DNA from 3 places in the Corynebacterium genitalium ATCC 33030 genome. Region 3 is predicted to be linked to each of the others. Evidence: predicted binding sites of a transcription regulator. Region 3 holds the regulator's gene; each other region holds the start of a gene.

Region 1 (5,696 bases), 880 kb from region 3:
CGCATTTTTGTCACCTTCAACGGGCTTTTCTCCAACTTCCTGGGCTTCTTCGTTCCAGTGCTGATCTTCGCGCTGATCACGCCCGCGATCGCTAGCCTCGGCCAAGGCGCCGGTAAGTGGCTCGGCATCACGGCCGGTATCGCGTACAGCTCCACGGTGATCTCAGGGCTTACTGCCTGGGGGGTCTCCGCTGTCCTGTACCCGTGGCTGCTGGGCGGCCAGTCGTTGCAGACCGATATTGAAGACGTTGATGAAGGCGCCCTCTCCCCCTTCTTCGAGGTGGAGATCGATCCTCCGTTCGCAGTGATGACCGCTCTGGTCCTGTCGTTCTGCGTGGGCTTGGCTATGACTGCGGTGAAGTCCGACACTCTCTACTCCTTCACCAAGGATCTTGAGCGCGTGATCATGAAGGTGGTCACGTCCTTTGTCATTCCGCTGCTGCCGGTCTTCATCTTCGGCATGTTCTTGAACTTGGGCATGAACGAGAACATGGCCTCCACCATGGCGGCCTTCGGCAAGGTGCTGGTGCTGTCCGTCATCATGACCGTCATCTTGCTGGTACTCCAGTACTTGATCGCCGGAGCCGTCGCGGGCGTCAATCCGTTCACCGCTCTGCGCAACATGCTGCCCGCGTACTTCACCGCCCTGGGTACTTCCTCGTCTGCGGCGACTATTCCGATCACGCTGAAATCCACGTTGAACAACAAAGTCGATGAGAACGTCGCCGGTTTCGTCGTGCCGCTGTGCGCGACGATCCACCTGTCCGGGTCGATGATGAAGATCGCGCTCTACGCCTTCGCCGTCATCTACATGGCGGGAATGGATGTCAACCCGGGCCTCTATCTCGGCTTCATCCTCCTGCTGGGCGTCATGATGATCGCTGCGCCGGGCGTCCCGGGTGGCGCCATCATGGCCGCCACTGGCTTGCTCGCCTCCATGCTCGGTTTCGACGAGAACATGGTCGGCCTCATGATCGCGGCTTACATTGTCATCGACTCCTTCGGTACAGCCGCGAACGTCACCGGCGACGGCGCCATTGCCCTCGTGGTCGATCGCTTCGCCAAGGGCCAGTTTGAGTCCAGGGATGAAGAGGTCAAAGAGCTCGCCTAGCCCTCCCCCGCCTTGAGGCCGATGTTTCACGTGAAACGTCGGCCTTTTTCATTTTCGGATTACGATGCAGTCATGGCCATATCAAAGCGCGCCGCCGTCGCTACCGCAGTTGCGCTCCTTCTGGGTGCTGCAGGTGCAGCATTCGGCTTTTCGACGGTCGACGTACCCACCCAATCCGACGCCGCTGTTTCCGTCGGTGAGTCCTCAAGCACGACCCCGGGCGTTTCTTCGTCCGGATTCTCGTCTGCTGGAAGTTCATCGAGATTCTAAAGCACACTTGTCACAAGAACCTTGGAAGAAAAATGGCCAGCCAAACCGACGTCCGCCTTGTCACCACCACATTCATTTGCAGACCGGAGGATGTCGATTCCGCGTTCCAGCGCTACCGGGAGAGGGTTGAGGGGTTGGGTGAGAGCGTCGTCACGCATTCGCTCGCACCGCGCCGATGCGCCGACGCTGACCGCGCGTTCGAGCTGTGGAACTTGCGCACTGAGGCCGCGTACGAGGGCGAGCGCGACCCGGAGAGCATGGACCTCTACCAGCTGCGCACGATTGTGCGCGTTGATCCAGCAATTGACGACGACGAAGAGCTCTCGGAGCAGCTGGCCAACCATTTCTTCCTCAGTGATCTTGAGGATAATGACCCCTACCCCAGCACCCTTGATGGGTTCGAGCCGCTGAAACTGCGCCATGCGCCGGCCGACGGGATGCGCGTGGCCAACGTGTACTTCTTGTCGCGGTCCGACAACGAGCCTCGAGTGGCCGCGTTGTACCAAGGTGCGATCGAGCGACTCGACCCAGCCGCTCACACACGGTTGGAGCCCTTCGACGTTCTGTCCAACCCTGGCGTCATCGGCCCGCTGTGGATCCGCGATGCTGCGCTCAACGTCTCCGGGGATGGCGACGGTTGGTTCTCCCCGGGCAAAGATGCGTGGGTGGGACACATCTTCACGAGCGCGCCTGACGACGCTATCAACGCCGCTCTCCAGGAAAGCTTGGGCACCAACGCGATTCTCGCGCGGGTGGATATTCGCCCGTTCTAAGACTGTCCCCCTGACCAGCGTTCATTGACAATCGATTCGAACATGCAAGCGAACGAATAGGTTCTTTCGAGCGGTGTTGTTGGGTCCGTATGCAAGTATGTTCGCATACACGTTGAACGCACCTGCAGGGGGGGAACCATGGCTGCACGAACGAGACCTGAACCGTATTTCCTGACCGAGAAACCCGATGATGACGTCGCGCTGGCCGGAGCGGAAGCGCGGGCCGCTCAACTCAAGATCTTCAAGCAGTATTGCTTTGACCCGTCTGAAGTCGAGGGTGGAGAGATCCTCGGCAACCGTGACCACGACCGTGAGACGTCTCGTCTAAGCCAACTGGCCGGGATCAACAAGCGGGCGGCGGAAGAAGGGATCTACGCGTATCAGACGCTGCGCCGCTTGCCCCGTCTACGAGAGATGCAACTCGCAACGGCGCGGTTGGATCTGGACCGCTTATCCGCTGTAGCCGCCGCGATCGGATGCTTGGGGCCCGATGCCCCGGCCGAGGCGTACGAAGCCTTCGACGATGCACTTGTGGAGATGTTCACGCCCGTCAAGACGCGGCAAGCGTTGCCGGCGCGCAACACGATCACGTTGCGGCTGAACAAGATGATCGGTGACTTCGACACCGAGGCCGCATTCGACCTGGCGAAGAAAAAGAACCGAAAGCGCACCACGCCGGGCGCTCCTCAGATCGACTTCGGGCCGGGGGCAGCTGGGTCCGATGAAGCATGGATGACGCTCTCCGCTGACAATGCCTCCATTGCAGCACTCCGCTCCAACATAAATGAAGCAGCGCGAAAAGAGAAGGTCACCCAAGCGGAGGCCGCAATCAAGCTGCTCACCGGTGACATCACCCCAGCCGCGACAGCGACGATCTACGCGTACACGCCAAAAGGTGCTGATGGCGGCGTGGACGAGTCCTCGGCCTCCTTTATTCCGGGGTTCGGGTACACGGGGGCGTCGGGAAGCGCCATGCTTCATCTTTTGGCCGAAAAGTTCGGCACAACCGTGATCGACCTCGACGCAGCAGCCACGAAAGTCGTGGCGGGCCATGATGCACCGGCGGATATGGCTGCGTTTGTCCGCGGGCGCGACGGAACCTGCATCTTCCCGGGATGCACACGGCCCGCGACGAACTGCCAGCTTGACCACCGGATCCCCTCGGACGAAGGCGGCCCCACCACCGCGAGCAATCTCTTCTGTCTGTGCCAACATCACCACAACTGCAAAACCGATCGCGGCGCCTTCTATGTCCAAGACGCACTGACTGGAGAAATCATCTGGTTGTACGACGACGGGACCTACCAGCGCATCGACCCCGACTCCATTACCGGGGCGAACCTCACCCCCACCAACCCGCGGTGGCGCCGCACGCTCGACGACGTAGAACGGTTGAGGAAGAAGGCGACCCACTTTCACGCAAAAAGTCACACCATTCTTGACGGTTACGAAAATAAGGTGGTGGCGTATGACCCCTATCTCGGTGCGGAGCGGGAAGCTGCGTGGTCCGCATACCGCCAGTGCCAAGCGGATTTGGAGAAGTTGGCGGCCCAGTATGACCTGAAGTTCCCGTTCGATCCCGTGCCGCCGAGGTGGATCCCAGATGATGAACTTGATGCACCTGAACCGGAGGCCTACACGATGCCTGAAGAGACGGAGGCCGCCTATTAGACTGACTAACCATGACTAGCGCGACTGGACCGGCGTTCCGCTACACAGCGGGCCTTGCCAACGACATTGAACAAAAGTGGCAAAAATACTGGATCGACAACGGGACGTTCAACGCCCCGAACCCAGTCGGCCCCCTCGCTGACGGTGGCGAACTTCCCGCCGACAAGCTCAACGTCCAGGACATGTTCCCCTACCCCTCCGGTGCCGGTCTACACGTCGGCCACCCGCTGGGGTACATCGCCACGGACGTGTTCGCTCGCTATAACCGCATGCTGGGCAAGAACGTCCTGCACACCCTGGGCTACGATTCCTTCGGGCTGCCCGCGGAGCAGTACGCCATTCAGACAGGCACGCACCCGCGCACGACCACGATGGCGAATATCGAGAACATGACCCGCCAGCTGGACGCGCTGGGTCTCGGCCACGATCGCCGCCGCTCCGTCGCCACGACCGATCCAGAGTTCTACCGCTGGACGCAGTGGATCTTCTTGCAGATCTTCAATTCATGGTTCGACGAGGATCAGCAGAAGGCACGCCCCATCGCGGAGCTTATCGACGAACTGACCTCCGGCAAGCGCACCACGAAGGATGGGCGTGACTACAACGGGCTGGATGACGTCGAAAAGCAAAAGGCAGTAGATGAGTTCCGCCTGGTGTACCTGTCTGATTCGATGGTGAACTGGTGCCCCGGCTTGGGAACGGTGCTGGCGAACGAAGAGGTCACGGCCGAGGGTCGGTCGGAGCGCGGCAACTACCCGGTGTTCCGTAAGCGCCTGCGCCAGTGGATGATGCGCATCACCGCGTATTCGGACCGCCTGCTCGATGACCTTGAGCTGTTGGATTGGCCCGACAAGGTCAAGGCGATGCAGCGCAACTGGGTCGGTCGTTCGCGCGGTGCGGAGGTCGCGTTCCAGTCTGAGGCTGGCCCGCTGGAGGTGTTCACCACCCGCCCCGACACGCTGTTCGGTGCGACGTATATGGTGCTCGCGCCCGAGCATGAGCTTGTCGACGCACTGACGGCCGATTCCTACCCCGCAAACGTGGACTCCCGCTGGACGTACGGAGAGCAAACCCCTGCAGAGGCTGTCGCAGCGTACAAGCGCGCGATCGCGGCGAAGTCCGACGTGGAGCGACAGGAGAACAAGGAGAAGACGGGTGTCTTCCTTGGTTCCTATGCCGTGAACCCGGTCAACGGCGAGCAGGTGCCGGTGTTCATCGCGGATTACGTTCTCACCGGTTACGGCACCGGCGCCATCATGGCGGTGCCGGCCCACGATGAACGCGACTATGAATTCGCCACCGTCTTCGGCCTGCCGATCATCCCAGTTCTCGAGGGCGGCAATATCGAGGAGGCCGCGTTCACCGAGGACGGCCCGCACATCAACTCCGCCAATGAGTCCGGTCTGGACCTCAACGGCTTGGGCAAGACGGAGTCGATTGAGAAGGCGATTGACTGGTTGGTTGAGCAGGGCTCTGGTGTTGAGCGCATCCAGTACAAGCTGCGCGACTGGCTCTTCGCTCGTCAGCGCTACTGGGGTGAGCCGTTCCCGATCGTGTACGACGACAATGGTGTCGCGCACGCGCTGCCGGAGTCGATGCTGCCGGTCGAGCTTCCGGACGTGGAGGATTACAACCCGGTCTCCTTCGATCCGGATGACGCTGATTCGGAGCCTTCTCCCCCACTGGCGAAGGCGACCGAGTGGGTCGAGGTCGAGCTCGATCTTGGGAATGGCCCTCAGAAGTACACTCGCGACACGAACGTCATGCCGCAGTGGGCGGGGTCGTCCTGGTACCAGCTGCGCTACATCGACCCGACGAACGATGAGGCGCTGTGCGACATCGAGAACGAGCGCTACTGGGCCGGACCGCAGC
Region 2 (5,696 bases), 200 kb from region 3:
GCACGAGGGCAAGGACCAGGAAAATAGCCGTGAGAATCCGCATCCGGCTGGTGGTAATGACCTTTTGTGCTGGCGCTGCCGGCGGGCGCCGCCGCGGGTGCGGCATTCTCCGCCGTTGCGGGTCCAATCTGCTCACGGCGCTTGTGTCACCTACCTCGCTCACGCCCAATAACTTCAGGGTCTCATCTTGCCCCGCGACGGGGGCTAGGTGATGACCGCCACGCCTTTACGTTTTTACCGAGCGCCAGGAATGCTCGGCAGCGCTGCCGGGGCCCCGCCCGCTGCGGGTGGAGCAGCTGGCGCGGGCGGTCCAGTCGGTGCGCCGTTAGACGTTTGCGGTAAAGCAGACAGATTGTCGGCAACATCGCTCGTCGCGTCACGGTCGCTCGTTGCGCGGTCGACGCGAATAGTCTCTCCGTTGACGTCCACGACCTGGCCGGTTTTCTCCGGGTCGGCCTCGCGCGTCTCGTGGGCTTCGCCCTTCTCATTCACGGCAATAATTCCCGGTTGTTCGGGAACAACGAGACCGGCCGCGTCCGCCTTCGCGGCGATGTCTGCGGCTGCGCGCGCATCCTCCAGGTTGCGGTTGAGGGTCTCAATTTCGTTGCTCAGCGTGCGTTCCTCATTCTGGAGTTGCTGAATGGTGAACGTCTGCTGAGTGGACAGAGCGGAGAGCATCATGGCACCAAAGATGCCCAAAATGAGCAGCGGCAGCGACAGAATGGACAGCTTGGAAAACGTTCGCTTTGCCGCCGTGGTGTTGACCACGCGGCGTCCACGGACAGACACAACCTGCTTCGAACCCAAGCGTCGTGGGCCGCGAGGCAAGTGCGGCTTCAGCCCAGTCGTCTTCGGGCGGGCCGGAGCGGTCTTTGTCGTACGCTCCAACAGCGCCGTCGATCCGGCGGTGAGGTCTCGGCTTGCTCCCATTGTTGTTCCCTTCACTGTTGTTCCAGTTTTTCGACGGCTCGTACACGCACTGGCGCCGCACGCCTGTTGACTTCCACTTCCGCCACCGACGCCTTCTCTGCACCGTGGGTGACCATGCGGAATTCGGCGGCCATGCCCGGCAGTTCGGTCGGTAAACCGGCGGGCGTTTTGGACGTTGTCCACTCCGTGAACGCGCGCTTGACCAGCTTGTCTTCATGCGATTGGTAACTCATGAACACCGCCCGGCCACCGGGGCCGAGGGCTTCGGCGACCATCGGCAGCACGTTGGTGAGTGCGTCCAGTTCGCGGTTGACTTCCACGCGAAGCGCCTGGAATGTCCGCTTCGCCGGGTGGCCGCCGGTGCGGCGGGTGGCGGCCGGAATCACCCGGTAGAGCAACTCCACCAGGCGTGCGGACGTGTCGAAGGGAGCTTTCTCCCGTTCGTCGAGGACAGCGCTGGCGATCTTACCGGCGAAACGCTCGTCGCCGTACGCCTTGAGCACATGCGCGAGGTCACCGTGGCTGTAGGTGTTCAGCACATCGGCCGCAGTAATACCTGCCGACGGGTCCATGCGCATGTCCAGCGGGGCGTCCACGCGGTAAGCGAAGCCGCGCTCTTCCTGGTCGAGCTGCATTGATGAGACACCGAGGTCGAAAAATGCCCCGGCTAAGCCATGCGCGCGTACGGTCTCAAAGACCGGCCCGGTACCGTCGCGCAGCGATTCCGCGAGGCAATCAAAGCGGCCCCGCACCGGCGCGAAACGGTCACCGAATCGCGCGAGACGCTCGCCCGCTTGGGCAAGCGCAGCACCGTCACGGTCAATGCCGATGACTGATGCCTCCGGAAAGGTGTCCAGGAAGTACTCCGTGTGTCCACCGGCACCGAGCGTGCCGTCGACGATGACAGCGTGGGGCCCGAAGCGCTCTACCGCAGGGCGAAGGAGTTCTCCCATGCGGTCGCGCATGACGGGGATGTGGCCGTGGCCGTTGTCGGTTGCTGTTTCCTGTGCCATCGAGTCCACCCCCTTGGAGCGCCCTGGGTTTGAAGTACCTGCAGTTGTTGCCGCGGGGAACGTATAGAGCCCTGCCCGGGGCGGTCATTCTGATATCGGGGAAGTACACCAGAACGACTCGCGCCCCGAGCAGAGTTCGTACACGCTCTCCACTCGCCTGCCCTGTTAGAGCAGACCCGAGAGAATGTCGTCCTCATCAGCCGCCGAGAAGGCAGCCTCGGTATTTTCTTGGTATTTCTCCCAGGACTCCGCGTCCCAGATCTCCAAGAAATCCACTGACCCGATGACCACGCATTCCTTTGAGAGGTTCGCGTAATCGCGGTGCGCCGGCGACAGAGTGATGCGACCCGAACCATCGAGCGCTTGCTCGTCCGCACTTGCTGCCAAGTTACGGATGAAAGCACGCGCCTTCGGATTCGTACGGGAGACCGCTGCCGCCTTACGAGCGCGGGCCGCGAACTCCTCGCGGGGATAGACCGCCAGAGAGTGGTCTTGCCCCTTGGTCACCATCAGACCGTCAGCGAGTCCCTCACGGAATTTCGCTGGCAGTGTCAGGCGTCCCTTGTCGTCCAGCTTGGGAGTATAGGTGCCCAGAAACATCCGGCGCCCTACCTTCCTTCACTCAACGACTCCGGTTGTGAACTTTTATGCAGCTCCACACGACACATCGCGTTTCGCTGGCCCCACTTTAACCCACTTCGTCCCACAAACGCTAGTTTCCGCGGCGTGTTTTCTTAATAAAGTTACTTCACTGCAGGTCACACCGCTTGAATACAGTGGCAGAATCTCCCGCACCCAGCCCCAAAAACGGTCAAAATGCACGAAACATGAATGACTTTAACCTAAATACATCTCTTTAATCACAATGGCACCACCTGGAATATCGGCAATATCCCAGTTCGCAAGAGCCAATGAGCCCGTGTGGGGCAAAGTGGGTGGACGAGGTGGGGCAAAGTGGCAGACATCGCGCATACAAGAAAACCCTCCAAGAACATCAATTCCTGGAGGGTTGAGTACCGCCGTTGATAGCGGCGCGAGGGGTCAGCGGTTAAGCGTCATCTATCTTCGAAACGGCGGCGGAAGTTTTCTTCCATGCGCGAGCTCATGCCATTGCGCTGCGCCTGACTACCTTGGCGCGTTTCTTGCGCCGGCGAAGCGGACTCGTTCGGCGTCTGCAACGCCCACATGCCACCGGCGAACATCACGACGAAGCCAACGATGCTGATGATGACAAACCAGATGCTCTGCGTAGCCAAAGCAACACCACCGATGAGCAGCAGCAGACCCAAAACGATGATGGCGAAAGAGCGAATCGTCAGCTTGCCGGCCGGCTGCTCAGCCCCGTACCCCGCCGAGGAAGCCACCGTCGACCCAAATTTAGGGTCGTCAGCGAGAAGCGACTCCTCAATCTCACGGAGTAACTTCTGTTCTTGCTCTGAAAGAGCCACTTTTCCTCCCAGCCATGTTTGGTCGGTGTCCACTATGTGAGTACAACGCTCAACTACACGGCATTGTTCCCTGGACGCTCACATCATCATAGCGCCTGCACACGCCTGGACATGCTACGCCGCCGCCATACCCGGCCCCTCCCCCGCTACCTCCGCATAGAACGCGGCGGCCCGGTCAACCAGCTCCGCGACTAGTGCACCATCAGGCTTTAGCTCGATGCCCGAGGCGACCCGCCCGCGCAATCGCGAGTAGCCCTCGAACACTTCCGCCCAATAGCCGCCGCGGACACCGGTCAGCTTGAGCTTTGCCCACGCACTGGTTGGCAACCTCTTCCTTTTAGCAATCACCGCCGAATCCGCCACGACTGCGCCTGCCGTTCGCAGTGCTGCGCGGTAGGCGCTCTCCAGCGCAAGATCGGACCGGCCGGCGCCAAGGTGCGCATACGACTCATCCAGCAGAGCTCGAGCGGTGCCGAGAAAATTCTCACTCCGGGAGGCAGCTGGAACCGTTCCGTACACCGTGCCAGTGGTTGCAGAGATAACGCTGTTCATGAGGGGCCTCCTTTGGCTGGCCGTCTCGCCTGTCGGCAGTTCGTTTTGTTGAGTAACAACCTAGGACCCCCACCCGACAAACCGGGCTACCCAATCGAACGCACATTCGAACCCCAAAAATGGCCCCGCACTAACCCCGACGTGATTCGATTAAGACGTGACCTTCACTATCCGCAGGTTGTCCGGTTTTGACTTTGCCCGCATGGCTCCGGACCTGGTTGATCTCTATATCACTGCCATGAAGTACCCGCGCACCCTCCGCGAACAGCGAATCGGGGTATGGCGCCGTGAGACCTCACATCCGGGTTTCACTGCCGTGGCGGCATTCACAGAGACCGGAGCGCTCGCCGGTGTCGCCTACGGTTTCAACGGCACGCCCGACAGATGGTGGGACCAGCAACTTCGTCTGGGTTTGCAGCAACAGAGCATCCCCGACCACATACGGCGCGAGTTGACATCGCATTACTTCGAGCTAGCGGAGATCCACGTTGCGCCTGACCTACAGGGACAGGGCGTTGGACACGCCCTGATTCACGAGCTGCTAGTAGATATAGGTCGCAAGTACGTCCTGCTGTCAACGCCTGAAGTCCCGGCGGAAGCAAATGCCGCTTTCGGTCTCTACCGCTCACTCGGATTCAAAGATGTCCTACGCAACTTCCTCTACGCGGGAGATTCCCGTCCCTTTGCGGTGCTCGGACGCACGCTACCGCTGGGCTCCCAGTCTGTAGAGTGGCCGCTATGGTGACCCATCCCGATAAGGCCGATGTCCCGACTACTGCACAGATCCCCGCGGCTGTGCAACGGGAACTGGAAAAGTTCTTCACCGAGCACGGCCCTTCAGTGGACGTCATCGGTCCGCCGGTATCGGAGGCGGTAGAGCACCTTCGCACCTTCGTTCTCGGGGGTGGTAAGCGCATTCGCCCCACATTCGGATGGGTCGGGTTTGTCGGTGCGAACGGGCTGGAGAATACGGAGGAGGATCCGGCAGCTGTGCTCTGCGCGGTGAGTTCCTTGGAATTCATTCAGGCATGCGCACTCATCCATGATGACATTATCGATGCATCTGCGACCCGGCGCGGAAACCCGACCGTGCACGTCGCCGCTGCGCACAGTCACCGCGAACACAACTGGCTCGGAGATTCCGACAAGTTCGGGGAAAGCCTCGCCATTTTGGTCGGTGATTTGGCGCTCGTGTGGGCAGACGACATGTGGCACCACTCCGGCCTGAGCCATGCGGCTCTTCTCCGCGCTTCCGAGCCCTGGCGAGGCATGCGCACGGAGGTCATCGGCGGCCAGATTCTGGATATTTCGCTCGAAGCCGCCGGCTGCGAAAGCGAAGAGCTTGCAAATGCAGTCAATCGTTTCAAAACTGCCGCATACACCATCGAGCGCCCCCTCCACTTGGGCGCAGCAATCGCGGGTGCGGACGATGACACGATTGCTGCTCTGCGGCGTTACGGCCACGACATCGGGATCGCTTTCCAGCTTCGCGACGACATTCTCGGCGTCTTCGGCGATCCTGAGGTCACTGGAAAACCCGCCGGAGACGACCTGCGGGAAGGCAAGCGCACTGTGCTGTATTCCCGTGCGCTCCAGGCAGCCGATGAGCGTGACCCGGCGGCAGCGCAGCGCCTCCGGGACGGCATTGGTACGGCCCTGACCCCCGACGAGATCGCCGAACTCTCGGGGATCATTCGTGAGACGGGGGCGGTAGAAGACGTCGAAAAGCGTATCGACGAGTTGACCGAATCCG
Region 3 (5,696 bases):
ACCGGTGCCAGCGATGACGGTGTTGCGCTCGGGCAGCGTGTCCGCGTTGGGGAGGACCACATCGAAGGGGAACGCGCCGTCGACAGAGACGTGGATGAACTGCTCACCGGTGAGCATGTTGGTGCGGTACTCGGATTCCAGCACGCGGGCAGAGAACTGGGCACCTGCATCCGGGCTGGCCGGGGCTCCCGTGGAGACGATCTCCGCACCCTTCGAGGTGATGGTTCCCATCACCCCGCCGGTCTCGGACAGGTAGTGATCAACACTGTCGTACCGTGCCACGTCCATCCCGAGGATGGTGAAGCCCATTTCCTGCCAGGTGAGGGTGGATTCGTCGACAAGCAGCGGGCCCTGGGCGATGTTGGCCGTGACGGAGGTGAGCACCGTGCCGGTGGGATCGATGATCTCGCAGAACCCGACGACATCCGTGACCATGGTGACGTTCGCGTACGTGCGGGTGGTGGAGTCGAAGCCGGCGAATGTTGCGAACGGCTCGACTGCCAGGATGTTCAGCTGCGCTCCGGAGATGTCGGCGAACTGGATGAGCTGGCCCCCGCGGACCTCGCCGGTAACGGCAAGCTGATTCGAGGCGATCGCCGCCTCCACCGCGTCCTGCCATCGCGCATAGTTCATGCCGATGCTGGAAAGATCCGTGCTGATCGCTTGAGTCATGTCTCCAGATCCTACAACTGCCGTCAAAGAATCCCGCATACGGAGGGAACAAGCTGGATGGCTGGGTTGTTGAGGTAGAAAACTACTGTGCAACAATAAGGACTCAATGACCACTTCTTCGCACGCAAGTTCTCAACCCAGCCATGACGAGCTGCTCGCCCAGGCTTTCCGCCACAATGCGCCGCAACCGACCGATCGGGGCCGCGACGAGGCCCATGAGCCGTCTGTCGGCACGCTGGACTTGGCCGAACGCAATGCTTTTCGGCGTGTCACCCGCGAGACCGAAATCCGCTCCGAAGAGCACAAGGATGTCTACGAGGTTGAGTACCGAAAGCTCCAGCTGGAGCAGGTCATCCTCGTCGGCGTGTGGACGGAAGGGACGACGGCCGAAGTCGAGGCAAGCATGAACGAGCTCGCGGCTCTGGCTGAAACCGCCGGCGCTGAAGTGGTAGAGATGATCTACCAAAAGCGCGACAAGCCGGACCCGGGCACCTACGTCGGTTCCGGAAAGGTGAGCGAACTACGTGACATTGTGCACGCCACCGGCGCCGACACCGTCGTGTGCGATGGTGGTCTCTCGCCGGGCCAGTTGGTGGCGCTTGAGGAAGCCCTGAAGATCAAAGTCATCGACCGCACCATGCTCATTCTGGATATCTTCGCCCAGCACGCGAAGTCCAAAGAGGGTAAAGCGCAAGTGTCCTTGGCGCAGATGGAATACCTCTACACCCGTACCCGTGGTTGGGGTGGCAACCTGTCGCGTCAGGCTGGCGGCCGGGCAGGCTCCAACGGTGGTGTGGGTCTGCGTGGTCCTGGTGAGACGCGTATTGAGGCCGACCGTCGCCGTCTGCGCACTGACATGGCTAAGCTACGCCGCGACCTTTCCGGGATGAAGACCGCCCGCGACATCAAGCGCGCTCAGCGCCAGCGCTCGACGCTGCCGAAGATCGCCATCGCCGGGTATACGAACGCCGGCAAGTCCTCGCTAATCAACGCGATGACCGACGCTGGGGTGCTCGTCGAAGACGCACTGTTTGCCACCCTGGATCCCTCCACGCGACGCGCCGAGCTTGCTGACGGCCGCACCGTCGTCCTGACCGACACTGTCGGCTTCGTCCGCCACCTGCCCACGCAGCTTGTCGAGGCGTTCAAGTCCACCCTGGAAGAGGTGGTCGGCGCTGACCTCATGCTCCACGTTGTCGATGGCTCCGACCCGTTCCCGTTGAAGCAGATCAAGGCCGTCAACGATGTCCTGGCGGAGATCACCCGGGACACGGGCGAGGAGATTCCGCCGGAGATCATCGTGGTGAACAAGATCGACGAAGCGGACCCCGTCGTGCTAGCCGAGCTACGCCACGCGTTCGCGGATTCGAAGCACAATGTCGTCTTCGTCTCCGCCGTGACCGGCGAGGGGATTGACGAGCTTGAGGGCCGGATCGAGATGTTCTTGAACACTCTCGATGCCCACGTGAAGCTGCTCGTCCCGTTCACCCGCGGCGATGTTGTCTCACGCGTCCATGAGGAGGGCACTGTGCGCAGCGAGGAGTACAACGAAGAGGGCACGCTTATCGACGTCCGCCTGCCCCGCGTCCTCGCCGAGCAGTACGCAGAATTCGTCGTAGCGTAGAACCGAGTTAGTGGTCTGGGTCGGTTCGGACTACGTCGATGCCGTGTTCAGACAGCTTCTGCACCACCTCATCCGAAGCGTCCGCGTCAGTGATGAGCACGTCGATGCTGTCGAGCGGGGCGTAACTGACTACCGCTTCCTGGCCGAACCGTGCGGAGTTGCAAAGAACCACGACCTTCTCAGCGTTGATCACCATTGCCGACTTCACTGCGGCTTGTTGGGCATCATCCGTAGACAGGCCGTGGTTGACGGTGAGAGCGTCGGCATCGATCACGGCGACCTTTGCCCGCATCAACGCGAGCGTACGCAAGGTCGTGTCACCAGCGGTGGACTGTGCCGCGTAGTTCACGGAGCCGCCCAGGAGCTGAACATGTGTACCGGCTGTGCTGGATAACTCCAGGGCGACAGGAATGGAGTGCGTGACAAAGGACAACGCCGCTGCGTTGCCGGTGCCGCTTGATGTCACCGCCTCTGCGAACGATTGGGCCACATGCACGGCCATTGCACCGGAATCAACGAACACGACGCCATCGTCTGGCAGGTGCGCCAAAGCTGCTCGAGCGATAGAGGAGCTCGCCCGAGAGGCCGATTGCGAGCGCGGGTCAGCAGACTCCACATGCCCGTGGGAGGCGGTGAGCTGGCATCGCTCTTCGGCGTTCATGGGTCTTCCTTACCTGCTCAAAGGGGACATGGTCTAGAGCTTACGAAACACGGAGACAACGAGCCCCATGATTTCAGCATCATCCCCCTTGATCGGGGCGAAGGCTTCGTTGTGGGGGAGAAGCCACACACCGGAGGAATCCCTGTGGAACTCCTTCACCGTTGCTTCCCCCTCAATAAGCGCCGCGACGAACTGACCTTCCTCCGCTACCGGCTGGGTACGCACGGCAACCCAATCGCCGTCGAGGATGCCCGCGTCGCGCATGGACTCACCCACGACTTGGAGCAGGTAGAGATCACCGTCGCCGACGAGTTCTTCCGGCAGAGGGAAGTAGCCGTCGACGTTCTCTTCAGCGAGAATCGGGTTGCCCGCAGCAATCTGCCCGACGACGGGGATGTAGCGCGGCGGTGCCGCATCGTCCGGTTTCGGATCAGCCTTGCGCTTCTTCCGGCCATTCTCCGGCAGGTGACGCAGATCAACGGCGCGGGGCTTGTTCGGGTCGCGACGGAGAAAGCCCTTCTTCTCCAATTCCTTGAGCTGGTAGGCCACAGACGACGTCGACTGAAGGCCGGCGGCATCGCCGATCTCCCGAATGCTCGGCGGGTAGCCGCGGAGCACCACCGCATCCTGAATGACTTCGAGAATGCGGCGCTGCCTCTCTGTCAGGGTCTTAATGTCCGGTTTCTTGTCTGCGCTCTGGGGCATGTTCCTGTTCTCCTCTGATCGGTTGTCCTCGGTGCCTTGTTCCTATCGGTGTGGCGAGAAACTCAGCGCTGGAATTCCTCACCAATGTTCGACGACACGCGGCACCGTTCGGTTCCCTTGTGTCCACTTTTACCATGCGTAGGCAAATTTGTTCGATATTTCTTGACCACGTCTAGACAAACTCTACGGCCCTTGCTATAAATCGAACATAGGAACTATCGAACATTCTAGCGATCATTGCAATCGAACATGTCCGGTGCGGTTCGTAGAATCAAATCCGAACCAAGAAAGGAAGAATGATGACTATCTCTCTCGCCCGCCCTAACAGTGCTAATACTACCGATAACCTCCGTTCTGCTGAGGTTGAGCCAGCGGATGTTTGGGACCTTGACCGTGCACCGGTGATTCGTGCCTCGCACCGTCATGTTCGAACACTCGATGAGCATAATCGAATGAATGAATCACCCCTGCGAGCGCGCCCAGAGGATCCGGACAGCCCGAACACGGCTCTCGAAACTCGCCGCGAGAAGCGCGCGGCCACGCTTATGGGCGCACTGCTCGGCCTCGGTCTCGTTGCGGGTTCTATCTTCGGCGGCGCGTTCTCTTTCGAGGACGACGGTTTCAGCCCGGAGCCGGTGAACGAGTCTGCGAATCTCCAGAACGCCGTTGCAACAGTGAACAACCGCTAAAGATTTTTCTGGGGGAGTAGAGTTTGAGGGGTGCACTGCCCCTTTTGCCAGAACGATAGCTCTCGGGTTTCTGACTCGCGCCTAGTCGACGCAGGATCGGCCATTCGGCGCCGACGTGAATGCACCGTGTGCGGTGGTCGTTTCACCACGGTCGAGAAAGCTGTCCTGACCGTGGTCAAGCGCAACGGAGTCAGCGAACCCTTCGACCGTGACAAGCTCATTGTCGGCGTACGCCGCGCGTGCCAGGGACGCGATGTCTCCGATGACGCTTTGAAGCGCCTCGCCCAAGAGGTGGAAGAGATCGTCCGCGCGCAGGGAAGCTCGCAGATTCCGTCGAACCAAATCGGCCTTGCCATCCTCGAGCCGCTCCGCGCACTCGACGAGGTCGCCTACCTGCGCTTCGCGTCCGTGTACAAGTCTTTCGAAAGCGCCGACGACTTCGAATCCGAGATCAGGCTGATGCGCCGCAAAGACCGCGGCATGGAAGGCATCTAGAGCTTATCCACCATCTTCTCGATCCGCCTCGGGCTTACCGGTTTCGCTGTACCGAGTCGCTGAGCGAATAAGCTCACACGCAGCTCTTGGATCCGCCACAGAATGTCCTTGACTGCCCGGGATTTACGGGCCGCCTGCGGTAGCCGGGCCAGTTTGGCATCGAGGTACTTCTTCACGTCGTCGACTACCGATTGGCGGTCTGCATCGCGGTCGGGGTCGCGGTTCATCTCCTCGAGCCGAATCTGGATCGCCGACATGTACCGCGGAAGGTGTTGAAGATTCTCCATCCCGTGCACTGTGATGGCGTTCTTGGGTAGAAGGAAGTTCATCTGCTGGCGGATGTCGTCGATAGCTGGGCCATCCCAGTTCTGAAGTTCCGCCGCAGTGTTGATGTATTCGACCACACCACCGGCGATGCCGACGACCGTGCGCCGAACCATGCCGGCCACCTCGGGCTTGACCTTGTTCAGTAGCGCGTCGAATTCTGCAGGTGTACGCACTGGTCCACCGTGGGCGAACATGAGATCGCGGATCGCGGCGACGCGCGCATCTTCGACCAGCCCAGCGGCACCACCGTGCGGATACTTATCGACGGCCACACGCTGCCGCAACGGCAGGCCTTTCACCATCTGGGAGACCGAGACGTCGATTTGGCGCATGAGCATTGCCAACGTCGCCGTCACCATGGATTGATCAGCAGCGGCCTTTGTCGGGAACACCTTCACACGTACGCCGTCATTGGTCGCCTCCAAGGCGGGGAAAGCATCGACGTTGTTGCCTTCGATCTTTGTTGTCACAGTTTCCGGCACATCACCAAGGGTGTCTTCCGTCCACTTCGTAACTGAGTCGG

What was found. Region 3 encodes LexA, which represses DNA repair genes until DNA is damaged. Its sites were predicted from a motif close to CGAACANNTGTTCG; they were not measured.
Region 1: a site for LexA is predicted at 2,191-2,204, ahead of HMPREF0291_RS03095 (HNH endonuclease signature motif containing protein). Genes of this name have one in related genera too.
Region 2: a site for LexA is predicted at 4,039-4,052, ahead of HMPREF0291_RS06255 (SAV_6107 family HEPN domain-containing protein). Genes of this name have one in related genera too.

The regions. Positions count from the first base shown of each region.
Region 1 is NZ_CM000961.1:647,721-653,416, forward strand. Features, by position in the region: gene HMPREF0291_RS03085 (dicarboxylate/amino acid:cation symporter) at 1-1,110, shown strand, start outside; gene HMPREF0291_RS11725 (hypothetical protein) at 1,183-1,380, shown strand; gene HMPREF0291_RS03090 (hypothetical protein) at 1,413-2,153, shown strand; gene HMPREF0291_RS03095 (HNH endonuclease signature motif containing protein) at 2,292-3,824, shown strand; gene leuS (leucine--tRNA ligase) at 3,836-5,696, shown strand, end outside.
Region 2 is NZ_CM000961.1:1,326,934-1,332,629, reverse strand. Features, by position in the region: gene HMPREF0291_RS06280 (peptidoglycan D,D-transpeptidase FtsI family protein) at 1-43, opposite strand, end outside; gene ftsL (cell division protein FtsL) at 235-930, opposite strand; gene rsmH (16S rRNA (cytosine(1402)-N(4))-methyltransferase RsmH) at 942-1,943, opposite strand; gene mraZ (division/cell wall cluster transcriptional repressor MraZ) at 2,109-2,543, opposite strand; gene HMPREF0291_RS06260 (DUF3040 domain-containing protein) at 2,999-3,391, opposite strand; gene HMPREF0291_RS06255 (SAV_6107 family HEPN domain-containing protein) at 3,506-3,943, opposite strand; gene HMPREF0291_RS06250 (GNAT family N-acetyltransferase) at 4,101-4,688, shown strand; gene HMPREF0291_RS06245 (polyprenyl synthetase family protein) at 4,682-5,696, shown strand, end outside.
Region 3 is NZ_CM000961.1:1,530,490-1,536,185, forward strand. Features, by position in the region: gene HMPREF0291_RS07190 (hypothetical protein) at 1-660, opposite strand, end outside; gene hflX (GTPase HflX) at 779-2,296, shown strand; gene HMPREF0291_RS07200 (DeoR/GlpR family DNA-binding transcription regulator) at 2,304-2,957, opposite strand; gene lexA (transcriptional repressor LexA) at 2,991-3,662, opposite strand; gene HMPREF0291_RS07210 (hypothetical protein) at 4,115-4,351, shown strand; gene nrdR (transcriptional regulator NrdR) at 4,382-4,846, shown strand; gene hrpA (ATP-dependent RNA helicase HrpA) at 4,843-5,696, opposite strand, start outside.